DNA from 3 places in the Streptomyces sp. NPDC005863 genome. Region 2 is predicted to be linked to each of the others. Evidence: predicted binding sites of a transcription regulator. Region 2 holds the regulator's gene; each other region holds the start of a gene.

Region 1 (7,900 bases), on a different contig from region 2:
CACGTGCACGCGGGCGGCGAGCTCGCGCATCGAGAACGGCTTGGTCATGTAGTCGTCCGCGCCGACCCCGAGCCCGACCAGCATGTCCGTCTCGTCGTCACGCGCGGTGAGCATGAGGACCGGGACGGGCCGCTGCGCCTGCACCCGGCGGCACACCTCCAGGCCGTCGAAGCCCGGCAGCATGATGTCGAGGATCAGCAGGTCGGGCTGCCACGCCTGGGCGGTGTCGACCGCCGACGGGCCGTCGCCCGCCGTTTGCACAACGAAACCCTCGGCGCGCAGCCGGGCGGCGATGGCGTCGACGATCGTCGGGTCGTCCTCGACCACCAGCACCCGGCGCTGTGCGCCCGGCGTCGCCGCCGTGGCGCCGTTGTGGGAGGTGTGTGTCTGCTCCATCGCCCGCCCCTGACACTGATCGCTTGTGTTCGGTCAGCAGAGTACGGGTCGCGAAGGGCCCTCGGCTACGCAGCCCTGACGCCGAGATGGACCACGTCCGGGACGCCTCGGGCAACGGGGATCTCTTCCGTCCGTACCCTCTGGAATCCGGCATTCCGTAGAGCGTCGTCGAAAGCGGACGAGGGTTGGGCGGACCATACGGCGAGCACTCCGCCGGGGTTCAGACGTGCTTTGCACGCCGTCAGACCGGCTGCTGAGTAAAGGGAGTTGTTGCCCTCCGTCACCGTCCAGTCGGGGCCGTTGTCGATGTCCAGGCAGAGCGCGTCGTACGTCCGGGTGGCCGCGGAGAGGTGTGTGACGAGGTCGGTGTGAAGAATCTGCGAACGTGCGTCGGCGAAGGCCGCGGCGGACAGCTCGGCGAGCGGCCCCTCGCGGTGCCAGTCGATGATGGCCTGCTCGCGTTCCACCACGTCGATGCGGCCCCAGCGGGGGTCCGCGGCGGCGTGGGCCAGGGAGAACCCGACTCCCAGGCCGCCGATGAGGACGGCGGGGGACGGGCGGTCGTCGAGGGCGTCGCGGGCCGCGTCGACGAGCAGTCGCTCGGAGCGGCCGTCGGAGGTGTCCATCAGGAAACAGCCGTTGGCGATGATCTGCAGCAGTTCGCCGTGGCGCCGCAGGACGACCTCGCCGTAAGGACCCTCGCGCCGGTCGATGACGACGGGGGCGGCGGTGGGGGTGCGCATGGGCGCCAGGGTATTTGCGGGTGGCCGTGGGCGCGGGTGATTTTCGCGGGTGGGGCGTGCGGAGTGGGCGGCGCGGCCTGCGTCGGGGGGTCGCGCGACGCAGAATGTGACCCGCGGGTTGCCTGTGAGACGTACCTCACGTGGCGCCTGTCATAGACAACGCCGGAAAAGAGGGCAAAGGGTGGGGCAGGACGGAAGGAGCGCCTCACCCGTGAACCAGAGCGTGCAGCCCGCGGAGGCCGTGCGGCCCGCCGAGACCGTGACCGAGGGGCGGCCGCAGACGCGGACGCCGGACCCGGTGATGTCGGACGGTGGGGCGTCGGCCGGCCTGAACGGCATACCGCGGCAGTCGGCGCGCCGGTCCCGGGTGGCGCGGACGCCCGTACCGCGGACGCCCGTACCGCGGACGCCCGTACCGGAGCCGCTCGTACCGGAGCGGCGGGCCGTCGTCCCGCGCGGCGGCAGGAGTGCCGCCGCCGCAAGGAGTTCCGCCACCGGAAGCCCCGCAGCAGGGGGAGCCGCGCCCGGAAGAATCGCCCGGCTCCGCCCCTGGCGCCTGCTGCCCACCCCCACCGGCACGCCCTTCACCTTCGGGTACGCCCTCGTGCTCGCCGTCACCTCGGTGGTCGCCGCCCACGCGGACCCCGACCTCGTCTCCGCGCTGCTGCGCGGGTCGAGCACCGACGTGGCGCACCTCTCGCACACCCCCGTCCTCGTCCTCCTCGCCAGCGCCCTGTGGGTCGCGGGCGGCATCACGTCCCCGTACGCGATCGGCTTCCTGTTGGTGCTGACCGCGCTGGAGCGGCGCATCAGAGGGCTGCGCACCGCCGGGGTCTTCCTCCTCGGCCACGTCGTCGCCACGCTCGTGACCGAGGTCCCGGTCGGCCTGTCGGTCCTCGCGGGCCATCTGCCCGACAGCTCGCTGCACCGCCTCGACTACGGCATCAGCTTCGGCGTGGCCGCCAGCGTCGGCGCGCTCGCGGGTCTGCTGACGCCGTGGCTGCGCTGGGTCGTCCTCGGCGGGTTCGGGTGCATGCTGATCGAGGACCTGATCGCGTTCACCGACCCGATGACGAACTGGGGCCACCTGCTCGCGCTGGTGATCGGCGTCTCCACCTGGCCGCTGCTCCGGCGCCGGCGACTCCAGGGCGGCCCCCCGCCCGTCGGGTGGGGGACCGGCCACCTCATGACGCCGCCTCCGCCTCCACGATCGACGGATACGTCTCCGTCGGCAGGATCCGCGTCAGGCGCAGCCCCGCCCCCGTGAGCAGCGCCGAGAACTCGTCCTCCGTCCGCTCCTGGCCGTCCACGACCGCCGCCATCGCCACGTCCAGGGTCTTGCCCAGGTGCGGTGCGTTGCCGGAGGGCAGGACGCAGTCCACGATCAGGAGGCGGGCCTCCGGGGTCATCACCGCGCGGCAGTTGCGCAGGATCCGCAGACAGGCCTCGTCCGGCCAGTCGTGCAGGACGTGCTTGAGCACGTAGAGGTCGCCGCCCTCGGGGACCTCGGTGAAGAAGTCGCCGGGCTCGGCCCGCCAGCGGCCCCGTACCGTCTCGTCGTCGGCGAGCACGTGGGTGTGCATCACGGGCTCCTGGTCGAAGAGGACGCCCGTCAGGCCGGGGCGCCCGCGCAGCACCGCGCGGAGCAGGCCGCCGCGGCCGCCCCCGACGTCCACCACGGTGCCTTTCTCCGGGAAGGGGTACGTGCCGGCGATCACCGCGTCGACCGGACCCGAGATCGAGGCCATGCCGCGGTCGAAGAGTTCCCGCAGGGCGGGATCCTCCGCCAGATAGGTGAAGAGCGGCTTGCCGAAGAGACGCTCGAAGGACGCGCCGGCCCGGCGCACCGTCTCCTCGAGACCCGCCGAGGTCCGCTGGAAGGCGGGGTCGGTCATCAGCAGGACCGCGGCGTGCATCGAGTCCGGCACGTCCGTGCGCAGCGCCTGCGAGAGCGGCGTGAGGTGGAACGCGCCCGTCCCGTCCTCGCGGAAGATGCCGCGCGTGGCGAGGTAGCGCAGGACGCGGCGGAGGTGGCCGGGGTCGGTGTCGGTCGGTTCGGCCAGTTGTCCCGCGGTGCGCGGACCCGCGGCGAGCCGGTCGGCGATCCCGCACCGGACCGCCGTGCGCAGCGCCGCGGAGAAGAGGTGGCCCAGCGCGTGCTCCACGATCTGGCCGGCGACGTCCTGCTCGTCCCGCACGTCGTCGTCGCCGGTCCCGGGTGTGTCCACCATGGGTGCCCTCCTGAGGAGTAGGAGCGTCCACGGTCCCAACGGAACGGCCGCAGGGGAACGCCGCCCGGCGGCCACCCCCGGGGACCGGCCTGATCGCGTACGGCCGGTCCGGCGACGGCCGGTGGGGGAGTGATCAGCGGAAAGCCGTGTCGGCCCCGAGCTCCTCCACCGCGTCCAGCTCCTCGATACGTGACTGGAAATGGGCCCTGATCCAGCCGAACGCCTCGGCGCCCAGCGGCAGCCGCAGCGGCGGTTCGTCGAGGCCCACCGCGGCGACGATCGCCTCGGCGCCGCGGGCGGGGTCGCCGGACTGGCTGCCGTGCGAGGCCTCCAGGGCCTTGCGGGCGGGCGCGATGATCTCCGCGTACTCCGCCATCGGCGTGCCCCAGCGCAGCGAGCGCCCGCCGAAGTCGGTGCGGAACGGGCCGGGTTCCACGATCGTGACGCGGATGCCGAGGTGCGCGACCTCGGCGGCGAGCGCGGCGGAGAACCCTTCGAGCGCGTACTTCGTGCCGACGTACGCCGCGCCGCCGGGCCCCGGCACCACGCCGTTGACGGACGACATCTGCACGATGTGCCCCGAGCGGCGCCGCCGCATGAGGGGCAGGACGGCGCGGGTGACCGTCATGACGCCGAAGACGTTGGTCTCGAAGTTGGCGCGCAGCTGGTCGTCCCCGAGCTCCTCGAAGGCACCGAGCAGCCCGTACGCGGCGTTGTTCACCAGCACGTCGATCCGCCCGAACGCCTCTTCGGCGCCCGCGACGGCGGCCCGTACGGACTCCACGTCGGTCACGTCGAGACGCAGCGCCCTGACCCGCTCCGGCGCGAGCGCGACGAGTTCGTCGAGGGCGGACACGTCCCGCGCGGTGGCCACGACCCGGTCCCCGTGCGCGACGGCGGCCCGGACCAGGGCCCGCCCGAGCCCCGAACTGCTCCCGGTCACGAACCAGACCCGCGGCCCCTCTTCGCGCCCCGCCCCACCGGCCACCCCTCGCTGCCCCTGCCGCCCCATCACCGTGCTCCTCACCTGCGCGAACCTCACCGGCACCGGTCCCGGCACCGTCGAGGACCTTAGGGAGCGGGACGCGGGACGGCGAACGGTTTTCGGGTGATCGCTCACAGCGAACGCCGATTGGGGAACATCCCGGGGCTCAGTTGCATTGAGTCGGTATAGCTCAACTTGAATGCCGAAGGGGAGATCATGGCTGCTGAGTCCACCACGTACACGTCGCTCACCCTGCCGGTGCTGCCGCTCGACGACGAGGTCGTTCTGCCCGGGATGGTGGTGCCCTTCGATCTGTCCGACGCGGACGTGCGGGCCGCGGTCGAGGCCGCGCAGGCCGCCGCGCGGTCCAGTGGCGACAGCAAGCCGAAGGTGCTGCTTGTTCCGCGCGTCGACGGGACGTACGCCGCGACCGGCGTCCTCGGCACCGTCGAGCAGGTCGGCCGGCTCTCCGACGGCGACCCCGGCGCGCTCATCCGCGGTCGCGGCCGGGTGCGGATCGGGGCCGGCACCACCGGTCCCGGCGCCGCGCTCTGGGTCGAGGGCACGAAGGTCGACGACGTCGTGCCCGAGCCGCTGCCCGGCTCCGTCACCGAGCTCGTCAAGGAGTACAAGGCGCTCGCCACCAGCTGGCTGAAGAAGCGCGGCGCCTGGCAGGTCGTGGACCGCGTGACGCAGATCGACGACGTCGCCGCGCTCGCCGACAACTCCGGGTACTCGCCGTTCCTGACCGTCCAGCAGAAGATCGAGCTCCTGGAGACCGAGGACGCGGTCGCCCGCCTCAAGCTCGCCACCGAGCAGCTGCGCGAGCACCTCGCCGAGCAGGACGTCGCCGAGTCCATCGCCAAGGACGTCCAGGAAGGCGTCGACAAGCAGCAGCGCGAGTTCCTGCTGCGCCGCCAGCTCGACGCCGTCCGCAAGGAGCTGCGCGAGATCAACGGCGACAGCAAGGACGCGGCCGAGGAGTCCGACGACTACCGCGCCCGCGTCGAGGCCGCCGATCTGCCGGAGAAGGTCCGCGAGGCCGCCCTCAAGGAGGTCGACAAGCTGGAGCGGTCCAGCGACCAGTCGCCCGAGGGCTCCTGGATCAGGACCTGGCTCGACACCGTCCTCGAACTGCCCTGGAACGAACGCACCGAGGACGAGTACGACATCAAGGGCGCCCAGGAGATCCTCGACGCCGAGCACTCCGGGCTCCAGGACGTCAAGGAGCGCATCACCGAGTACCTCGCGGTGCGCAAGCGCCGCAACGACCGCGGCCTCGGGGTGGTCGGCGGGCGCCGCGGCGGCGCCGTGCTCGCCCTGGTCGGCCCGCCCGGCGTCGGCAAGACCTCGCTCGGCGAGTCCGTCGCGCACGCCATGGGCCGCAAGTTCGTGCGCGTCGCACTCGGCGGCGTCCGCGACGAGGCGGAGATCCGCGGCCACCGTCGTACGTACGTGGGGGCGCTGCCCGGACGGATCGTGCGGGCGATCAAGGAGGCCGGGTCGATGAACCCGGTGGTGCTCCTCGACGAGATCGACAAGGTCGGCTCGGATTTCCGGGGCGACCCGGCCGCCGCCCTCCTCGAAGTCCTCGACCCGGCCCAGAACCACACCTTCCGGGACCACTACCTGGAGGTCGAACTCGACCTGAGCGACGTCGTGTTCCTCGCGACGGCGAACGTCCTGGAGGCCATCCCCGAGGCCCTGCTCGACCGCATGGAGCTGGTCAGGCTCGACGGCTACACCGAGGACGAGAAGGTCACCATCGGCCGCGACCACCTGCTCCCGCGCCAACTGGAGCGGGCCGGCCTGGAGCGGGACGAGGTGACGCTCGACGAGAGCGCACTGCGCAAGCTCGCCGGCGAGTACACCCGCGAGGCGGGCGTGCGCAACCTGGAGCGCTCCATCGCGCGGCTGCTCCGCAAGGTCGCGGCGCAGCACGAACTGGGCGACAGGGAGCTGCCGTTCACCGTCACCGACGCCGACCTGCGCGCGCTCATCGGACGCCCGCACCACGTGCCGGAGTCGGCGCAGGACCCGGCTGAGCGGCGCACGGCGGTGCCGGGCGTGGCCACCGGGCTCGCGGTCACCGGAGCGGGCGGCGACGTCCTGTTCGTGGAGGCCTCGCTCGCCGACCCCGAGACCGGGGCCTCCGGGCTCACGCTCACCGGCCAGCTCGGCGACGTCATGAAGGAGTCGGCGCAGATCGCGCTGAGCTTCCTGCGCGCGCACGGCGCCGAACTGGAGCTGCCCGTCGCCGACTTGAAGGAGCGCGGCGTGCACGTCCACTTCCCGGCCGGCGCGGTCCCCAAGGACGGGCCGAGCGCGGGCGTCACGCTGACCACCGCCCTCGCCTCGCTGCTCAGCGGCCGGCTCGTCCGTACGGACGTGGCGATGACCGGTGAGGTCTCGCTGACCGGCCGGGTGCTGCCGATCGGCGGCGTCAAGCAGAAGCTGCTCGCCGCGCACCGCGCCGGGATCACCACGGTGATCATCCCGAAGCGGAACGAGGCGGACCTCGACGACGTCCCCGCCGAGGTCCTGGACAAGCTCGACGTGCACGCGGTCACGGACGTACGTCAGGTGCTCGAACTGGCCCTGACGGAGGCCGAGATGCGCGTCCCGGTCGCCGCGTAGGGCCCGGGACGGCACAGGGAAACGGCGGCCACCCCACCCGGGGTGGCCGCCGTCCGCGTACGGGCGGTGCCGCGCTCAGCCGTTGGCGAGCGCGACCACCCGGTCGAGCGCGCCGTTGAACTTGTCGTGGTCGCCGACCGTCGGACCCGACGAGGTGTACTGCCACATCGTCTGGAACCCCCAGCCGGCCGGGAGTTCGCCGGGGCCGGTGTTGTAGCGGGCGATCCACAGCGGGTTGCTCGCGCCGAAGCCGCTGTAGTTGCCCGTGCAGTCCTTCCACCAGCTGGTGGCGGTGTAGATGACCGCGTCGCGCCCGGTGCGCGCCTTGTAGGTGGTCAGGAAGTCGCGGATCCAGCTGACCATCGCGGACTGCGACTTGCCGAAGCAGGCCGCCCCGTACGGGTTCCACTCGATGTCCAGCGCGCCCGGCAGCGTCCGCCCGTCGCGCGACCAGCCGCCGCCGTTGCTCGCGAAGTAGTTGGCCTGGGTGGCGCCGGACGAGGTGTCCGGCGTCGCGAAGTGGTACGCGCCGCGGATCATGCCCACGTTGTACGAGCCGTTGTACTGCTGGGTGAAGTAGGGGTTCTTGTACGAGGTGCTCTCGGTGGCCTTGACGTAGGCCCACTTCACGCCGCTGTTCCAGAGCGTCTGCCAGGCGACGTTGCCCTGGTGGCCGCTGACGTCGACGCCCTCGGTCTGGGTCGCGTCACCGCCCGTGGGCCGGCCGCCCTGGCCGTCGTGTGCGACGACGCCCTGGCCGAGGCGGGCGGAGCCGCGCTGCGGGACGTCGTCGTCCGCCCTGGCCGCCGTGGGGAGCGTCAGGAGGAGGGAGAGAGCGGAGAGTGCTGCGAGGAGGACCCCCGCCGGCGACAAGCGCGAGCGGCGGGCCGTTCCGGGTCTGTGCACGG
Region 2 (7,900 bases):
TCCCGCAGATCGAGGTCTCCTTCGACATCGACGCCAACGGCATCATGCACGTGACCGCGAAGGACCTGGGCACGGGCAAGGAGCAGAAGATGACCGTCACCGGCGGCTCCTCGCTGCCGAAGGACGAGGTCGACCGGATGCGCCAGGAGGCCGAGAAGTACGCGGACGAGGACCACGCCCGCCGCGAGGCCGCCGAGTCCCGCAACCAGGGCGAGCAGCTCGTCTACCAGACCGAGAAGTTCCTCAAGGACAACGAGGACAAGGTCCCGGGTGACGTGAAGACCGAGGTCGAGACCGCCGTCGGCGAGCTGAAGGAGAAGCTCAAGGGCGACGACACGGCCGAGATCCGCACCGCCACCGAGAAGGTCGCCGCCGTCTCGCAGAAGCTGGGCCAGGCCATGTACGCCGACGCCCAGGCCGCCGGCGCGGGCGCCGAGGGCGCGGCCCCCGGCCCGGACGCCGACGCCAAGGCCGACGACGACGTCGTCGACGCCGAGATCGTGGACGACGAGAAGCCCGGTGACGCGAAGGGTGGCGCTGCCTGATGACCGAGGAGACCCCGGGTTTCGGCGAGAACGCCGAGAAGCCCGACGTCCCCTCTGGCGCCACCTCTGATGACGCCGCGCCGAAGGCCGCCGAGCCCTCCACCGAGGAGGGCGCGGCGGCCCCGGCCGGGGACGCGGAAAGCAGCAAGACGTCCGCCCAGGACTCGGGCGTGACCGGCCTGACCGCACAGCTGGACCAGGTGCGCACCGCGCTCGGCGAGCGCACCGCGGACCTCCAGCGGCTGCAGGCCGAGTACCAGAACTACCGCCGTCGGGTGGAGCGGGACAAGGTGACGGTGAAGGAGATCGCCTCGGCGAACCTCCTCTCCGAGCTCCTCCCCACCCTCGACGACATCGGGCGCGCCCGTGAGCACGGCGAGCTGGTGGGCGGCTTCAAGTCGGTGGCGGAGTCCCTGGAGACCGTCGTCGCCAAGATGGGGCTTCAGCAGTTCGGCAAGGAGGGCGAGCCCTTCGACCCGACGATCCACGAAGCCCTGATGCACAGCTACGCACCGGACGTCACCGAGACGACGTGCGTCGCGATCCTGCAGCCGGGGTATCGCATCGGCGAGCGCACCATCCGCCCCGCGCGGGTGGCCGTCGCCGAGCCGCAGCCCGGCGCGCAGACGGTCAAGGGCGAGACGGCCGAGGCCGACACCGAGTCGGCCGAGCCGACGGAGAAGGACAGCGGTGGCCCGGACGAGGGCTGACGCTGAACCGACGAGGGACAACCGGAAGGGGGTGCGTCGAGGATGAGCACCAAGGACTTCATCGAGAAGGACTACTACAAGGTCCTCGGCGTCCCCAAGGACGCCACCGAAGCCGAGATCAAGAAGGCGTACCGGAAGCTCGCCCGCGAGAACCACCCGGACGCCAACAAGGGCAACACCAAGGCGGAGGAGCGCTTCAAGGAGATCTCCGAGGCGAACGACATCCTCGGCGACCCCAAGAAGCGCAAGGAGTACGACGAAGCGCGTGCTCTCTTCGGCAACGGCGGATTCCGGCAGGGCCCCGGAGGCGGCGGCGGTTCGTTCAACTTCGACCTGGGCGACCTCTTCGGAGGCGGCGCCCCGGGTGGCGGTGGAGCGGCCGGCGGCGGCTTCGGGGGCGGCCTCGGTGACGTCTTCGGGGGCCTGTTCAACCGCGGCGGCGCGGGTGCCGGGGCCGGCGCGCGGACGCAGCCGAGGCGCGGCCAGGACATCGAGTCCGAGGTCACGCTGAGCTTCACGGAGGCGGTCGACGGCGCGACGGTGCCGTTGCGGATGTCCTCCCAGGCCGCCTGCAAGGCGTGTTCCGGCACCGGCGACAAGAACGGCACGCCGCGCGTGTGCCCGACCTGCGTCGGCACGGGCCAGGTCTCGCGGGGCGGCGGCGGAGGGTTCTCCCTCACCGACCCGTGCATGGACTGCAAGGGCCGCGGGCTGATCGCCCAGGACCCCTGCGACACCTGTGGCGGCAGCGGCCGCGCCAAGTCGTCGCGGACCATGCAGGTGCGCATCCCGGCGGGCGTCTCGGACGGGCAGCGCATCCGGCTGCGCGGCAAGGGCGCGCCCGGCGAGCGCGGCGGCCCGGCCGGCGATCTGTACGTGGTGGTGCACGTCGACAGCCACCCGGTCTTCGGCCGCAAGGGCGACAACCTCACGGTCACGGTGCCGGTGACGTATCCCGAGGCGGCGCTGGGCGGCGAGGTGAAGGTGCCCACCCTGGGCGGCCCGCCGGTCACCCTGAAGCTCCCCGCGGGCACCCCCAACGGTCGTACGATGCGGGCCCGCGGCAAGGGCGCGGTCCGCAAGGACGGCAGCAGGGGCGATCTGCTCGTGACGGTGGAGGTCTGCGTCCCGACGTCGTTGAGCGACGGGGCGAAGGAAGCACTGGAGTCCTACCGCAAGGCGACTGCGGGCGACGACCCGCGGGCAGAACTGTTCCAGGCCGCGAAGGGAGCGTGACCCCATGGACAGGGTCGGCCGTCGCAATCCGTACCAACTCACCGACGAGACACCGGTGTACGTCATCTCGGTGGCCGCCCAGCTGAGCGGTCTGCACCCGCAGACCCTGCGGCAGTACGACCGCCTCGGTCTGGTCTCGCCGGACCGCACCGCGGGGCGCGGCCGACGCTACTCCGCCCGCGACATCGAACTGCTGCGCACGGTGCAGCAGTTGTCGCAGGAAGAGGGCATCAACCTCGCCGGCATCAAGCGCATCATCGAGCTGGAGAACCAGGTCACCGCGCTCCAGTCGCGGATCGCGGAGCTCTCCGCGGCCGTGGAGGGAGCCGCCGCGGCCATGCAGCAGCGTGAGGCGGCGGTGCACGCCTCCTACCGTCGCGACCTCGTCCCCTACCAGGACGTGCAGCAGGCGAGCGCGCTGGTGGTGTGGCGTCCCAAGCGGGCGACCGAGCAGTAGGTTTCGTAGGCTTGTGCGGGGCCGGGAGGTGGCAACCTCCCGGCCCCGCATCGTTGTATCCGGTTACGGGGAGTGGGGCTGACCATGGCCATGGTGGGGCTGTTCTGGATCGCCGAGGGCGACGTGTACGTGGGCGCGAAACCGGCCGGCCTGGCCCCCGGTGTCCGGCTGACCCCGGAGGGCGTACTGGCCCTGGGCGACCGCCAGTCGGGCCTGTGGCCGTGGGAGGACGTGCACGCGCTGGCCGTCGAGCACGCGCCGGTGAAGTCCCTGAAGCGGCACGTGGGCGTGGCGTTCGACATGGCGCTCTCGCTGGGCCTCGGCGGCGACGACGAGGCGCCGACGATGACGGTACGGGTCACGGACGCGGCGGACGCGACCACGGACCTGACGGCGTACACGGCCCCGGCGGTCGGCTACTCCCGCACGGAGTACGACCTCTCCCGCGCCCTCCTCGCCCGCCTGACGGAGGGCGCGGGCACGCTCCTGACCACGCTGGCGGCGATGTCGGCCTGGGGCCGCACCCACGAGGGCGGGACGCCGCGGGCGGCGGAGCGGGAGGCACTGCTGCGGGAGTGGGCGGACGCCTGACCCCGATCGGAGGGACGCCCCGGCCGCCTACGGGGGAGTAAACGGCCGGGGCGCCCGTCGCGGCGAGGCCCCGCCGTGGTCGGTGGACGGGACGGTCGCCGGGCGGATGGACGCCGGCTGGAGCCCCCTTCCGCCACGGCCAGCCTGCCCGCCCCCGCCCGGGCGCGGGAAGCGCCATTTTGTTGCCGTGCAGCGAGCTGAGGGGGCCGCGAACGGTCCCATATGCCCGCGCACCGGACGGTTCACTCGACCTGCCCGAGAATCCCGGACCGCCCGATGAGATAGCCGAGTTGGGCGCGACTGTTGCTGCCGAGGACGGCGGCGAGTTTGGCGATGTGGACGCGGGCGGTACGGATGTTCATGCCGAGACGACCGGCTATCTCGGCGTCGGTGAGGCCTTCTACGAGGAGGGCGGCGATGGCGTGCTGACGGGTGGTGACGCCGTTCTCGGTGGGCTGGGGGGCGGTGCGCGGGTACATGGGGGTGGCCAGTCGCCACAACCGCCAGAAGGTGGTGGCGAAGTACTCGACGAGGGCGGGGTTGCGCAGTTCGAGGACGTGACCGTGGTCCCGGCCCATCGGGATGAAGGCCACCGTCCGGTCGACGACTAGGAGGTGTTCGGTCACCTCGTCCAGCGTGCGGACTTCGACGTCGCCCTCCAGCTGACGGAGATCGAGGAGAGGCCCGCGAGAAGGGTCGTCCACCTGCTGGCAGAGGGTCCTCATGCGGCAGTCACGGGCGAGAAGACGCAGGTTTTGGCGCTGGATGGTGGCCAACGTCTCCGGCGGGCGGGAGCCGTGGGGCTGGATGGCCAGCAATGCGTCCACGGCTTCTTCCATGGCGTCGGCGACAGCCGCTCTGATGCGCTCGGCGCCGGAGAGGACGGTGATGCCCGGGTCGTCGGACAAGGGTGCGTGGTGCCGGTCGTCGATGGCCAAGAGTGGCCGGAAGGCCGCCGTGAGCATTTCCTCCCGCTGCCGGTGGGCGACGACGCGATCTTCGATCGTCCGCAGGAGGCGCGACAGGGCGACGTGGGGAGCGGTCGGCCTGAGCCACCGCAAGTCGTCGAGTTCGGGGTGGAGCAGACCGAAGTCGACGAGGCATGGCGCCGGTTCGGCGTCGCCGCTCGGTATGCGGCCCTCGCGCAGGGCTCGCGCGTAGAGGGCGGTTCCCGCTTCGCAGAGCTCCTCGGTCCCGTGTGGCACGTGCTGTCGCGTCACGTGGCCCCCCTCTCCGACGTGGTGGTGGCGCCGGAGGTCTCCGCGGAGCGGTCGTGCTCCAGCATCCCGGAACGACTGATCAGGTAGCCGAGTTGGGTACGGCTGCGGCTGCCGAGCGTGGTGCTCAGCTTCGCGATGTGGACGCGGGCCGTTCGTACGTTCATGCCGAGCCGTACGGCTATCTCGTTGTCAGTAAGCCCCTCGGCCAGGAGGGTGGCGACCGCTCTCTGGCGGATGGAGATGCCGTCTTCGGCGGGCTGCGGAGCGAAGTTCGGGTGCATCGGGGTGGCCCGGCGCCACAGATGGTGAAAGACGCCGACGAGGTGCTCCACGACGGTCGGCTGGCGGATCTCCAGCGCGGCGGTGCGGTCTCCGCTCGCGGGGATGAACGCGACGCGACGGTCGAAGACGAGAAGCCGGTCCGAGACCTCGTCGAGAGTGCGGACCTCCACGTCACCGACGAGTTCCTCGTAGTGCGCGACGGTCGCCTGCGAATAGCGCGTGGTGTGCTGGTAGAGGGTGCGCATCCTGGCCCCTCGCGAGAGCATCCCCTGATGGAGCGGGACGGCGGCCATCAGCCGGTCAGGAGGGCGGATGCCACCCGGCTGGATGGTGAGCACCTCCCCGGAGGTCAGGTTCACGGCCCGGTCTATGGCTGCCTCGATGACAGGCAGGCCGTCGAGGACCCTGAGGGCTCGGGTGCCCTCTGGCGGGGGTTGCTCGGTGACCTGCCGGAGCAGCGGTGCGAAGGCCGTGGCCAACCGTATTTCGCGGCGGCGCTGTTCCGCTGTCTCGTCGGCGAGTGATGCGAGCAAGGAGGAAAGGGCGATGGCGGGTGGCGCGGGCCTGAGCCATGTCGCGGGCGCCGTCGGGTCCGGGCTCAGGAGGCCGAGGCCCGCCAGACACGGGGCGTGTGCCGCGGCTTCGTTCCGTACGCGTCCTTCGCGCACGGCCTGTGCGTAGACGGCCAGGCCCGCGTCGCAGAGTTCCCCGGGCGCGTGGGGAACGTGCTCATCGGCCATGACGGTCCGCCGCTGAGGAGGGGGCCGTGGGGATGATTCCCGACTGGCCGATGAGGTAGCCGAGTTGGGCTCGGCTGTGGCTGCCGAGTCTGCTGGACAATTTCGCGATGTGCACGCGCGCGGTCCGGACGTTCATTCCCAGTCGGACGGCTATCTCGTTGTCGGTGAGGCCCTCGATCAAGAGCATGGCGATGGCTCTTTGACGTGCGCTGACATCGCTCTGCTCGGGCTGCGGGATCGACTTGGGGAGCATGGGCGCTGCCAGGCCCCACAGGCGGTAGAAGACGGCCACGAGGAAATCGACGACGACGGAGTGCCGTATCTCCAGGGCCACGCGGTGGCTACGGTCGCTGCTCGTCGGTATGAAGGCCGTGGTCCGGTCGAAGACGAAGAGGCGCTCGGTCACTTCGCTCAGTGTGCGTACCTCCACGTCGCCCTGGAGATGTTCGTAGTGGGCGACGGCCGGCAAGGAGTAGCGCGTCGTGTGCTGGTAGAGAGTTCGGAGCCGGGCGCCTCTGGAGAGGATTTCCTGGGCGCGGGGGAAGGACTCCGCCATGTGCTCCGGGCGACGGGCGCCACCGGGCTGAATGGTGAGGACCTCGTGGGAGGCGTCGGCGACGGCCATGTCTATGGCTGCGTCGATGCGCTGCTGACCGTTCAGCACGGTGAGTGCCGCCGTTTCACGGCTGACGGTTCGGGCGTCCAGTCCCAGGAACGCCTCGAAGGCTGCCGCCAGTTCATCCTCGCGTTTCCGATGCTCGCTGATGCGGTCTGCGATGGTGCGCAGCAGACGGGGAAGCGCCACGGCCGGCGGAGTAGGGAGCAGCCACCCCGAGTCGTCGGGGCAGGGACGAAGCAGCCCGTTCGCGAGGAGGCAGGGGGCATTGTCTGCATCGACCCGGTGTACACGTTGTTCACGCAACGCCCGGGCATACGTGGCTGAACCCGCATCGCAGAGGACTTCGATTCCGTGCGGTACATGCTCGTCGCGCATGCTCGGTGCTCCTCCCGCCGACTTGAGCGTCGCGATTGTAAGCGGGACCACTGGCGTGATGGCCGGGGTTTGTTTCGGCCCTCGTGTCGGGAGCGCGCCTCGACGCCGGCTCCGTGAGGAGGTGCTCGCCGGTTCCTCGGGCGGATGTGCCGTGAGGACCTAGTTTGACTTCGAACGGTCTACGTCGAGGATCCCGGACTGGGCGATCAGATAGCCGAGTTGGGCCCGGCTTCCGCTGCCCAGGGCGGCGGCGATCTTGGCGATGTGGGCGCGGCAGGTGCGGACGTTCATGCCGAGGCGGCGGGCGATGGCCTCGTCGACGTGGCCCTCGATGAGGAGTTTGGCTATGGAACGTTGCACTCCGGTAATGCCGTCCGAGGCGATGTCGTACGGCACTTCCTGGGTGAGTGGGACCCCTCGTTGCCAGAGTTGCTCGAAGACCTTGCTGAGATAGGCGACAAGGCCGGGATGACGTAGCTCGAGGGCCACGCGTCGATCGTCGCTCGCCGGAATGAACGCCACGGTCTGGTCGAATATGATCAGGCGTTCCACGAGCTCTTCGAGTGTTCTTACTTGAACCTTGCCGCTTGAAATGCGATCGACGTAGGCCAGCGTTCCCTGGCTGTGCCGGGCGGTGTGCTGGTACAGCGTCCGGATGCTGACGCCACGGTCGGTGAGTGGCCTGTCCCGCTCCAGAGCCTGGGTCAGGGCGTCGACAGGACGACCGCCGCCGGGCTGGATGGTCAAGACGGTGGTTTGGCACTCGTTTGTGGCTGAATTCAGTGCCGCGTTGATGCGGTCAAAACCCTCCAGCACTGTGATCGCGTGGATGTTCACCGGGCTCTGCGTGCTGATCGCGACGAACTGGTCGAAGGATTCGGTCAGCTCGATGGCATGGCGCCTGCGGTCCTGGATCTCCCGTTCCAGCGGATGGAGGCGCTGGGCGAGAGCCACGGACGGTGGAACAGGGCGCAGCCAGTTCGCGTCGTCAGGGTCCGGGTGAAGGAGTCCGAACTCCGTGAGGCAGGGAGCCAGTTCCACTTCGACACGATTGACACGTCCTGAACGCAGCGCGCCGGCGTACAGACGTGTCCCCTCGTCACACATCTCAGTGACAGCATGGGG
Region 3 (7,900 bases), on a different contig from region 2:
GAGATGGCGCACCTCGCCGCCGAGCACGAGGGCAAGCGCGTCACGTACGCCGACACGCAGGCCGCACCGGTCCCGGTGATCACCTCGCCGGAGTGGTCGGGCAGCGAGTCCGGCGGGCGCCGGTACACGGCGTTCACGCTCAACACCGAGCACCTCAAGCCCTGGCACACGCTCACCGGGCGCCAGCACTTCTTCATCGACCACGACTGGATGCACGAGCTGGGCGAGGCGATGCCCGTCTACCGGCCGCCGCTCGACATGAACCGGCTCTTCGGCGAGCCACGGCTCGGCCCGGACGGCGAGACGGAGGTGACGGTCCGTTACCTCACGCCGCACAACAAGTGGTCGATCCACTCCGAGTACCAGGACAACCTCTTCATGCTGTCGCTCTCGCGCGGCGGCCAGTGCATCTGGATGGCGCCGCAGGACGCGGACGCGATCGGGGTGCGGGACAACGACTGGATCGAGGCCGTCAACCGCAACGGCGTGGTGGTGGCCCGCGCCATCGTCTCGCACCGCATGCCGGCCGGCACCGTCTTCATGCACCACGCGCAGGAGCGCACCGTGAACGTCCCCAAGGCGGAGACCACCGGCAAGCGGGGCGGCATCCACAACTCGCTGACCCGGCTGATCCTCAAGCCGTCCCATCTCATCGGCGGATACGCGCAGTTGTCCTGGGCGTTCAACTACCTCGGCCCGACGGGCAACCAGCGCGACGAGGTGACGGTCATCCGCCGCCGCAGCCAGGAGGTGCAGTACTGATGCCCCGAGGCCAAGCCGACGGCGGACGACGCGTCATGGCCCAGATCGCGATGGTCATGAACCTCGACAAGTGCATCGGGTGCCACACCTGCTCGGTCACCTGCAAACAGGCGTGGACCAACCGCGACGGCATGGAATACGTCTGGTTCAACAACGTCGAGACCCGCCCGGGCCAGGGCTATCCGCGCCGCTACGAGGACCAGGAGAAGTGGCGCGGCGGCTGGGAGCTGAACAAGAAGGGCGCCCTGAAGCTCAAGAACGGCGGCCGCGTCAAGTCGCTCCTTGAGATCTTCTCCAACCCCAAGCTCCCGGAGATCAAGGACTACTACGAGCCCTGGACGTACGAGTACAGGAACCTCACCGACGCCCCGCTGGGCGACGACTACCCGGTGGCCGAGCCGCGCTCGCTGATCTCCGGCAAGCCCATGAAGATCGAGTGGTCCTCCAACTGGGACGACAACCTCGGCGGCGCCACGGAGCACGGCCACCTCGACCCCATGGTCGCCAAGACCCGCGAACAGGCCGCGGAGAAGGTGAAGTTCGCCTTCGAGCAGACCTTCATGTTCTATCTGCCGCGCATCTGCGAGCACTGCCTGAACCCGTCGTGCGTGGCGTCCTGCCCGTCCGGCGCGATGTACAAGCGCTCCGAGGACGGCATCGTCCTCGTCGACCAGGACCACTGCCGGGGCTGGCGCAAGTGCGTGACCGGCTGCCCGTACAAGAAGGTCTACTTCAACCACCGCACCGGCAAGGCCGAGAAGTGCACCATGTGCTACCCGCGCGTCGAGGTGGGCCTGCCGACGGTCTGCTCGGAGACGTGCGTGGGCCGGCTGCGCTACCTCGGCGTGATCCTGTACGACCCCGACCGGGTGACGGCGGCCGCCTCCGAGCCCGACGAACACCGGCTGTACGAGGCGCAGTTGGGTGTCTTCCTGGACCCGGACGACCCCGAGGTGCGGCGCGACGCGGAGCGGTCCGGGATCTCCCACGACTGGATCGAGGCGGCCCGCCGCTCCCCCGTGCACGCGCTGATCAGCAAGTACAAGGTGGCGCTCCCGCTGCACCCGGAGTACCGCACCATGCCGATGGTCTGGTACATCCCGCCGCTCTCCCCCGTCGTCGACGCGCTCACCGAGACCGGCCACGACGGCGAGGACCTGGGCAATCTGTTCGGCGCCATCGACACGCTGCGCATCCCCCTGGAGTACCTCGCGGAGATCTTCACGGCGGGCGACGTCGGCCCCGTGCGCTCCTCCCTGGAGAAGCTCGCCGCGATGCGGGCACACATGCGGGCCATCAACCTCGGCGACCGGCCGGACGACGCGACCGCGCGGTCCGTGGGGATGACGGGCACCGAGATCGAGGAGATGTACCGGCTGCTCGCCATCGCCAAGTACGAGGACCGGTACGTCATTCCGACGGCGGCCGTCGCCGACGCGCAGCGCCTGGAGGAGTCGGCGCTGCCGGACTCCTGCAGCCTCGACTACGAGGGCGGTCCCGGCATGGGCGACGACGGGCCCTTCGGGCAGGACTCCGGCCGCCGCCAGCTGCCGCTGGTCACCATCGAGAACTTCCACACGCTGCGCGCCCGGCAGACCGCCGACGAACAGCCCAGCGCGGCCGAGAAGGCCCACGCGGCCAAGGAGGACGACGAGTGACCCGGCACGCCCTGCTCTACCAGGCCGCCGCGCTCTGCCTGGCCTACCCCGACGAGGAGTTCCGCGAGCGGCTCCCGCTCCTTACGGCGGCCGCGCCCACGGAACTCGGCGGCTTCCTGGAGTATGCCCGCACCACCGGGCCCCGCGAGCTCGCCGCCCACTACGTCCAGGTCTTCGACTTCAAGAACCGGCACAGCCTGTATCTGAGCTGGTGGCGGGAGGGCGACACCCGGCGGCGCGGCATGGCCCTGGTCCGCTTCAAGGAGGTCTACCGCGAGCACGGCCTGGAGTTCACCGACGAGGAGCTGCCGGACTTCCTGCCCGCGGTCCTCGAGTTCTCCGCGCACGCCGGGCCGGTGCTCCTGACGGAACACCGCGGCGGCCTCGAACTGCTGCGGATCGCGCTCGCCGACTTCGGCACGCCGTACGCGGCGGTCCTGGAGGCGGTGTGCGCGACCCTGCCGGGCCCCACGCCCAAGGACCGCGCCGAGGCCCAGGCCCTGGCCCGCTCCGGGCCGCCGCGCGAGGACGTCGGCCTGCAACCCTTCGCACTCATCGGGGAGCGCCCCTCATGAAAACGCTGCTGTGGGGCGTACTCCCCTACGTCGCCTTCGTCCTGCTCATCGCCGGCACCGTCTGGCGCTACCGCTACGACAAGTTCGGATGGACGACCCGCTCCTCCCAGGTGTACGAGTCGAAGCTCCTGAACATCGCGTCGCCGATGTTCCACTACGGCATCCTCTTCGTGCTCGTCGGCCACCTGGTGGGGCTGTTCCTGCCGCAGTCGTGGACGGACAAGGTGGGCCTGACCGAGCACACGTACCACCTGTTCTCGCTGTACGGCGGCACCGCGGCCGGCATCCTCCTGGTCCTCGGCATCCTGCTGCTGCTCTACCGGCGGCGGACCAACACGCCGGTGTTCCGCGCGACGACGGCCAACGACAAGCTGATGTACCTGGTGCTGTTCGCGGCGATCGTGCTCGGCATGGTCGCCAAGCTGACGCACGCGTCGGGCGACGGCTACAACTACCGGGTGTCCATTGCCCCGTGGGCGCGCAGCCTGTTCACGCTGCAGCCGGACATCGACCGGATGGCGGGGGTGCCGGTGCTGTACGAGATCCACGCGGTGGTCGGGATGGCCCTCATCGCGCTGGTGCCGTTCACCCGGCTCATCCACATGTTCAGCGCACCGGTGCAGTATCTGTTCCGGCCGTACGTGGTCTACCGCACGAAGGATCCCAAGCGGGTCGGGGCGCGGCCGGACCGGCGGGGCTGGGAGCGGACGGGTTCCTGACCCCACCCGCTCCCCATCCGCTGCCCTGCCGGTTACGGGGTGGCGCCCTTGTCCCGGTCGTCCCCGCCCCGATCGTCCTCGTCCACGATCTCGGCGTCGACCACGCTCTCCTCGGCGGTGGACTCCGTGGCCTCAGTGCCCTCCGTGGCCTGCTGCTCCTGGGCGCTCCCGCCCGCGTCCGCGTACATCGCCCGACCCATCTTCTGGCTGACGGCGGCCAGCTTCTCCGCGCCGGCGCGCAGGGCCGTCGTGTCGTCGGCGCGGTTCTTGAGGAGCTCCTTCAACTCCGTGGCGGCCGCCTCCACTTCGGACTTCGTGGCGGCGGGCACCTTGTCGCCGTTGTCCCGCAGGAAGCGTTCCGTCTGGTAGACGAGCTGCTCCGCCTGGTTGCGGGTCTCCGCCGCCTCGCGCCGCTTGCGGTCCTCCTCCGCGTGCTCCTCGGCCTCGCGCACCATGCGGTTGATGTCGTCCTTGGGCAGCGCGGAGCCACCGGTCACGGTCATGCGCTGCTCGCGCCCGGTGGCCTCGTCCTTCGCCGAGACGTGCATGATGCCGTTGGCGTCGATGTCGAAGGTGACCTCGATCTTGGGGACGCCGCGCGGGGCGGGCGGCAGCCCGGTCAGGTCGAAGACGCCGAGCTTCTTGTTGTACGCGGCGATCTCCCGCTCGCCCTGGAAAACCTGGATGCCGACCGAGGGCTGGTTGTCCTCGGCGGTGGAGAAGGTCTCCGAACGCCGCGTGGGAATCGTGGTGTTGCGCTCGATGAGCTTGGTCATGATGCCGCCCTTGGTCTCGATGCCGAGGGACAGCGGCGTCACGTCGAGCAGCAGCACGTCCTTGACGTCGCCGCGGATCACCCCGGCCTGCAGCGCGGCGCCGAGCGCCACCACCTCGTCGGGGTTGACGCCCTTGTGCGGGTCCTTGCCGGTGAGCTCCCTGACCAGCTCCGTCACCGCGGGCATCCGCGTGGAGCCGCCCACCAGGATCACGTGGTCCACGGCGGAGAGTTCGACGCCGGCGTCCTGCACCGCCTGGTGGAAGGGCTCCTTGCACCGGTCGAGCAGGTCGGCGGTCAACTCCTGGAACTGGGCGCGGGTCAGCTTCTCCGCCAGGTGCAGCGGTCCCTCGGCCGAGGCGGTGATGTAGGGCAGGTTGATGTCGGTCTCGCTCGACGAGGACAGCTCGATCTTCGCCTTCTCGGCGCTCTCCCGCAGGCGTTGCAGCGCCATCTTGTCCTGGCCGAGGTCCACGCCGTGGCCGTTCTTGAACCGGCGGACCAGGTACTCGACGATCCGCTGGTCCCAGTCGTCGCCGCCGAGCCGGGTGTCGCCGTTGGTGGCCTTCACCTCGATGACGCCCTCGCCCATCTCCAGGAGCGAGACGTCGAAGGTGCCGCCGCCGAGGTCGAAGACGAGCACGGTCTCGTCGTCGCCCTTGTCGAGGCCGTACGCGAGGGCCGCCGCCGTCGGTTCGTTGATGATCCGCAGGACGTTGAGCCCCGCGATCTCGCCGGCCTCCTTGGTGGCCTGGCGCTGGGTGTCGTCGAAGTACGCGGGCACGGTGACCACCGCGTCCCTGACGTCCTCGCCCAGATAGGACTCGGCGTCGCGCTTCAGCTTCTGCAGGACGCGCGCGGACAGCTCCTGCGCGGTGAAGCGGGTGCCGTCCACGGAGCCTTCCTCCGGGAACCGCCAACCGCCGTCGCCCATATGGCGTTTGACGGAGCGCGCGGTGCGCTCCACGTTGGTGACCGCCTGCCGCTTGGCGACCTCGCCCACCAGAACGTCGCCGTTCTTGGCGAACGCGACGACCGAGGGCGTGGTGCGGGCCCCCTCCGCGTTGGCGACGACGGTGGGCTCACCACCCTCCAGCACGGCCACCACTGAGTTCGTCGTACCGAGATCGATCCCGACCGCACGTGCCATGGTCCAGTCCCTTCCGCCGCGGGCTCACGTCCCCGTCTCCAGGTCTACTCCGTTCTCCATCACAAAACTTGAGCGGGCTGTTGTCAATGCCGCGCGTGACAATGCCGCCACCCCGGAGCGGGGCGGCGGCATCGTCAACGGGCGCCGGGTCAGGCCAGCTTGGCCGAGAGCGTGATGGTCGTGGCCGACAGGGCCTGGCTCACCGGGCAGCCCGCCTTGGCGGTCTCGGCGGCCTCGACGAAGCCGGCCTCGTCGAGCCCGGGCACGACGCCCTCGACGGTGAGGTGGATGCCGGTGATGCCGGTGCCCGGCTGCAGGGTCACGTCGGCGGAGGTGGTGAGCCGGGTGGGCGGGTTGCCGGCGCCGGTCAGGGTGTGCGACAGCGCCATGGCGAAGCAGCTGGAGTGCGCGGCGGCGATCAGCTCCTCCGGACTGGTCTTGCCGTTCGCCTCTTCGGCGCGCGACGGCCAGGACACCGCCTGCTCGCCGATGCCGGAGGAGTCGAAGGTGACGGTGCCCGAGCCCTCCGTCAGAGAGCCTTCCCAGACCGTGTGCGCGGAGCGCGTGGTTGCCACGATGCAGTTCCCTTCAGTGCGGTTCATGAGGTTCGGCGCGGTTCCGCGAGCGGAACTTCCGTTGCCGCCATCCGATCACACTCCGCGTGAAAACGGCGTACCTGGGCGCGAGGGTGGTCGCTTACATGGCTGGTACGTGGCCGGTACGTGGCTGCTGCGTGGCCGGCGCCGCGTCCCGCGTCCGTCAGCGCTTGCGGGCGACCGCCCCGTACATCGCGATGGCCCGGTCGTCGATGCCTTCCTGCGTCGGGCCGGGCCGCCACTTGTGCACCTGGGTGACGCCCGGGTCGAGCAGATCCATCCCGTCGAAGAAGGACGTGGCGGTCGGCAGGTCGCGCAGCACCATGGGCATGCCCTGCTGCGCGTACTCCTCGGCGACGCGTCCGACCTCCTCGGGGGCGAAGTCGGCGGTGCCGATGGTCAGCGCGAGGAAACTGCCGGACGGCAGCGGGTCGAGCAGCCGCCGTACCAGGCGCTGGTCGTCCGGGGGCAGGATGAAGTGCAGGATCCCGATGATCATCAGTCCCACGGGTTCGCCGAGGTCGATGAGGGCGCGGAACTCGGGGCTGTCCAGGATGGCGTCCGGGTCGTGCATGTCGGCGTCGACGTAGGCGGTCGCGCCCTCCGGGGAGCTCTGCAGCAGGGCGCGGGCGTGGGCCAGCACGATGGGGTCGTTGTCGACGTAGACGACGCGGGACTCCGGCGCGACGTCCTGGGCGACCTCGTGCAGGTTGGGGGCGGTGGGCAGGCCGGTGCCGATGTCGAGGAACTGGCGGACGCCCTGCTCCTGGGCGAGGTAGCGCCCTGCGCGGTGCATGAACCGCCGGTTCTCCCGCATGTGCACGGGCAGCGCGGGCCAGTGCCGGCACATGACGTCCCCCGCCTCGACGTCGACCAGGTAGTGGTCCTTGCCGCCCAGGATGTAGTCGTACACCCGCGCCGAGTGGGCCGTCGAGGTATCGATCCGATCGCCTGCACCGTGCATGGGCAACTCCGCTCTTCACCGCTGGACTTGAGCCGTCACCGAACAGTCACTGAACCACTCGGCCGCCTTTGGACTACTCGACAGCCATTGAACTGCAGACGGTACGCCGGGGATTCACCGGGGCCGCACCTGCCTTGTTAGGGTGCGCCGATGTCCTCGATCTCATCGATGCCGGTTGTGAAGAAGTTCCAGGTCACCTTCGACTGCGCGGAACCCGAACGCGTCGCCCGCTTCTGGTGCGAGGCGCTGGGCTACGAGCTTGCGCCGCCTCCCGAAGACCGCGGCGCGTGGGCCGCATGTGCGGATCCCACGGGGGTGGGCCCGCGGCTGTACTTCCAACGCGTCCCCGAGGGGAAGACCGTCAAGAACCGTGTGCATCTCGACGTACGGGCCGGCACCGGCCTGGTGGGCGAGGAACGTCTGTCGACGCTCGAAGCGGAGTGCGCACGCCTGGTCGCACTCGGCGCGACCCGCGTGCGGTTGCTGCCGGCCGACGACGAGAACGAGTCGTGCCTCGTGATGCAGGACGTCGAGGGCAACGAGTTCTGCCTCGACTGAGCGCAGGCCCGTCCACCGTTTTGCCGACAGACGTGCGCCCGAAGCCGATCCGCGGGTAGGGGTAAGCCCCTGGGCCTGCTCTTGGCGGACGAGACGGAGCGCGAATGTCGGTCGACCTCATCGGTTTCCTCGGCGTGGTGCTG

What was found. The regulator HspR, encoded in region 2, represses chaperone genes until heat shock. The targets are predictions, from matches to a motif close to TTGAGNNNNNNNNNCTCAA.
Region 1: lon (endopeptidase La) is a predicted target of HspR. The motif match lies at 4,531-4,549, and genes of this name have one in related genera.
Region 3: dnaK (molecular chaperone DnaK) is a predicted target of HspR. The motif match lies at 5,708-5,726, and genes of this name have one in related genera.

What each region holds. Positions count from the first base shown of each region.
Region 1 covers NZ_JBIAII010000001.1:524,149-532,048, reverse strand. The annotation lists gene ACFYO9_RS02305 (response regulator transcription factor) at 1-396, opposite strand, end outside; gene ACFYO9_RS02300 (spermidine synthase) at 462-1,139, opposite strand; gene ACFYO9_RS02295 (rhomboid-like protein) at 1,351-2,406, shown strand; gene ACFYO9_RS02290 (methyltransferase) at 2,324-3,370, opposite strand; gene ACFYO9_RS02285 (oxidoreductase) at 3,504-4,397, opposite strand; gene lon (endopeptidase La) at 4,572-6,992, shown strand; gene ACFYO9_RS02275 (lysozyme) at 7,068-7,900, opposite strand, start outside.
Region 2 covers NZ_JBIAII010000008.1:313,971-321,870, reverse strand. The annotation lists gene dnaK (molecular chaperone DnaK) at 1-545, shown strand, start outside; gene grpE (nucleotide exchange factor GrpE) at 545-1,255, shown strand; gene dnaJ (molecular chaperone DnaJ) at 1,298-2,491, shown strand; gene ACFYO9_RS27350 (heat shock protein transcriptional repressor HspR) at 2,496-2,948, shown strand; gene ACFYO9_RS27345 (hypothetical protein) at 3,033-3,539, shown strand; gene ACFYO9_RS27340 (helix-turn-helix transcriptional regulator) at 3,782-4,759, opposite strand; gene ACFYO9_RS27335 (helix-turn-helix transcriptional regulator) at 4,756-5,781, opposite strand; gene ACFYO9_RS27330 (helix-turn-helix transcriptional regulator) at 5,771-6,775, opposite strand; gene ACFYO9_RS27325 (helix-turn-helix transcriptional regulator) at 6,935-7,900, opposite strand, start outside.
Region 3 covers NZ_JBIAII010000002.1:838,063-845,962, forward strand. The annotation lists gene ACFYO9_RS09650 (nitrate reductase subunit alpha) at 1-762, shown strand, start outside; gene narH (nitrate reductase subunit beta) at 762-2,420, shown strand; gene narJ (nitrate reductase molybdenum cofactor assembly chaperone) at 2,417-2,995, shown strand; gene narI (respiratory nitrate reductase subunit gamma) at 2,992-3,714, shown strand; gene dnaK (molecular chaperone DnaK) at 3,747-5,639, opposite strand; gene ACFYO9_RS09675 (OsmC family protein) at 5,789-6,214, opposite strand; gene ACFYO9_RS09680 (SAM-dependent methyltransferase) at 6,399-7,199, opposite strand; gene ACFYO9_RS09685 (VOC family protein) at 7,368-7,757, shown strand; gene ACFYO9_RS09690 (LysE family translocator) at 7,862-7,900, shown strand, end outside.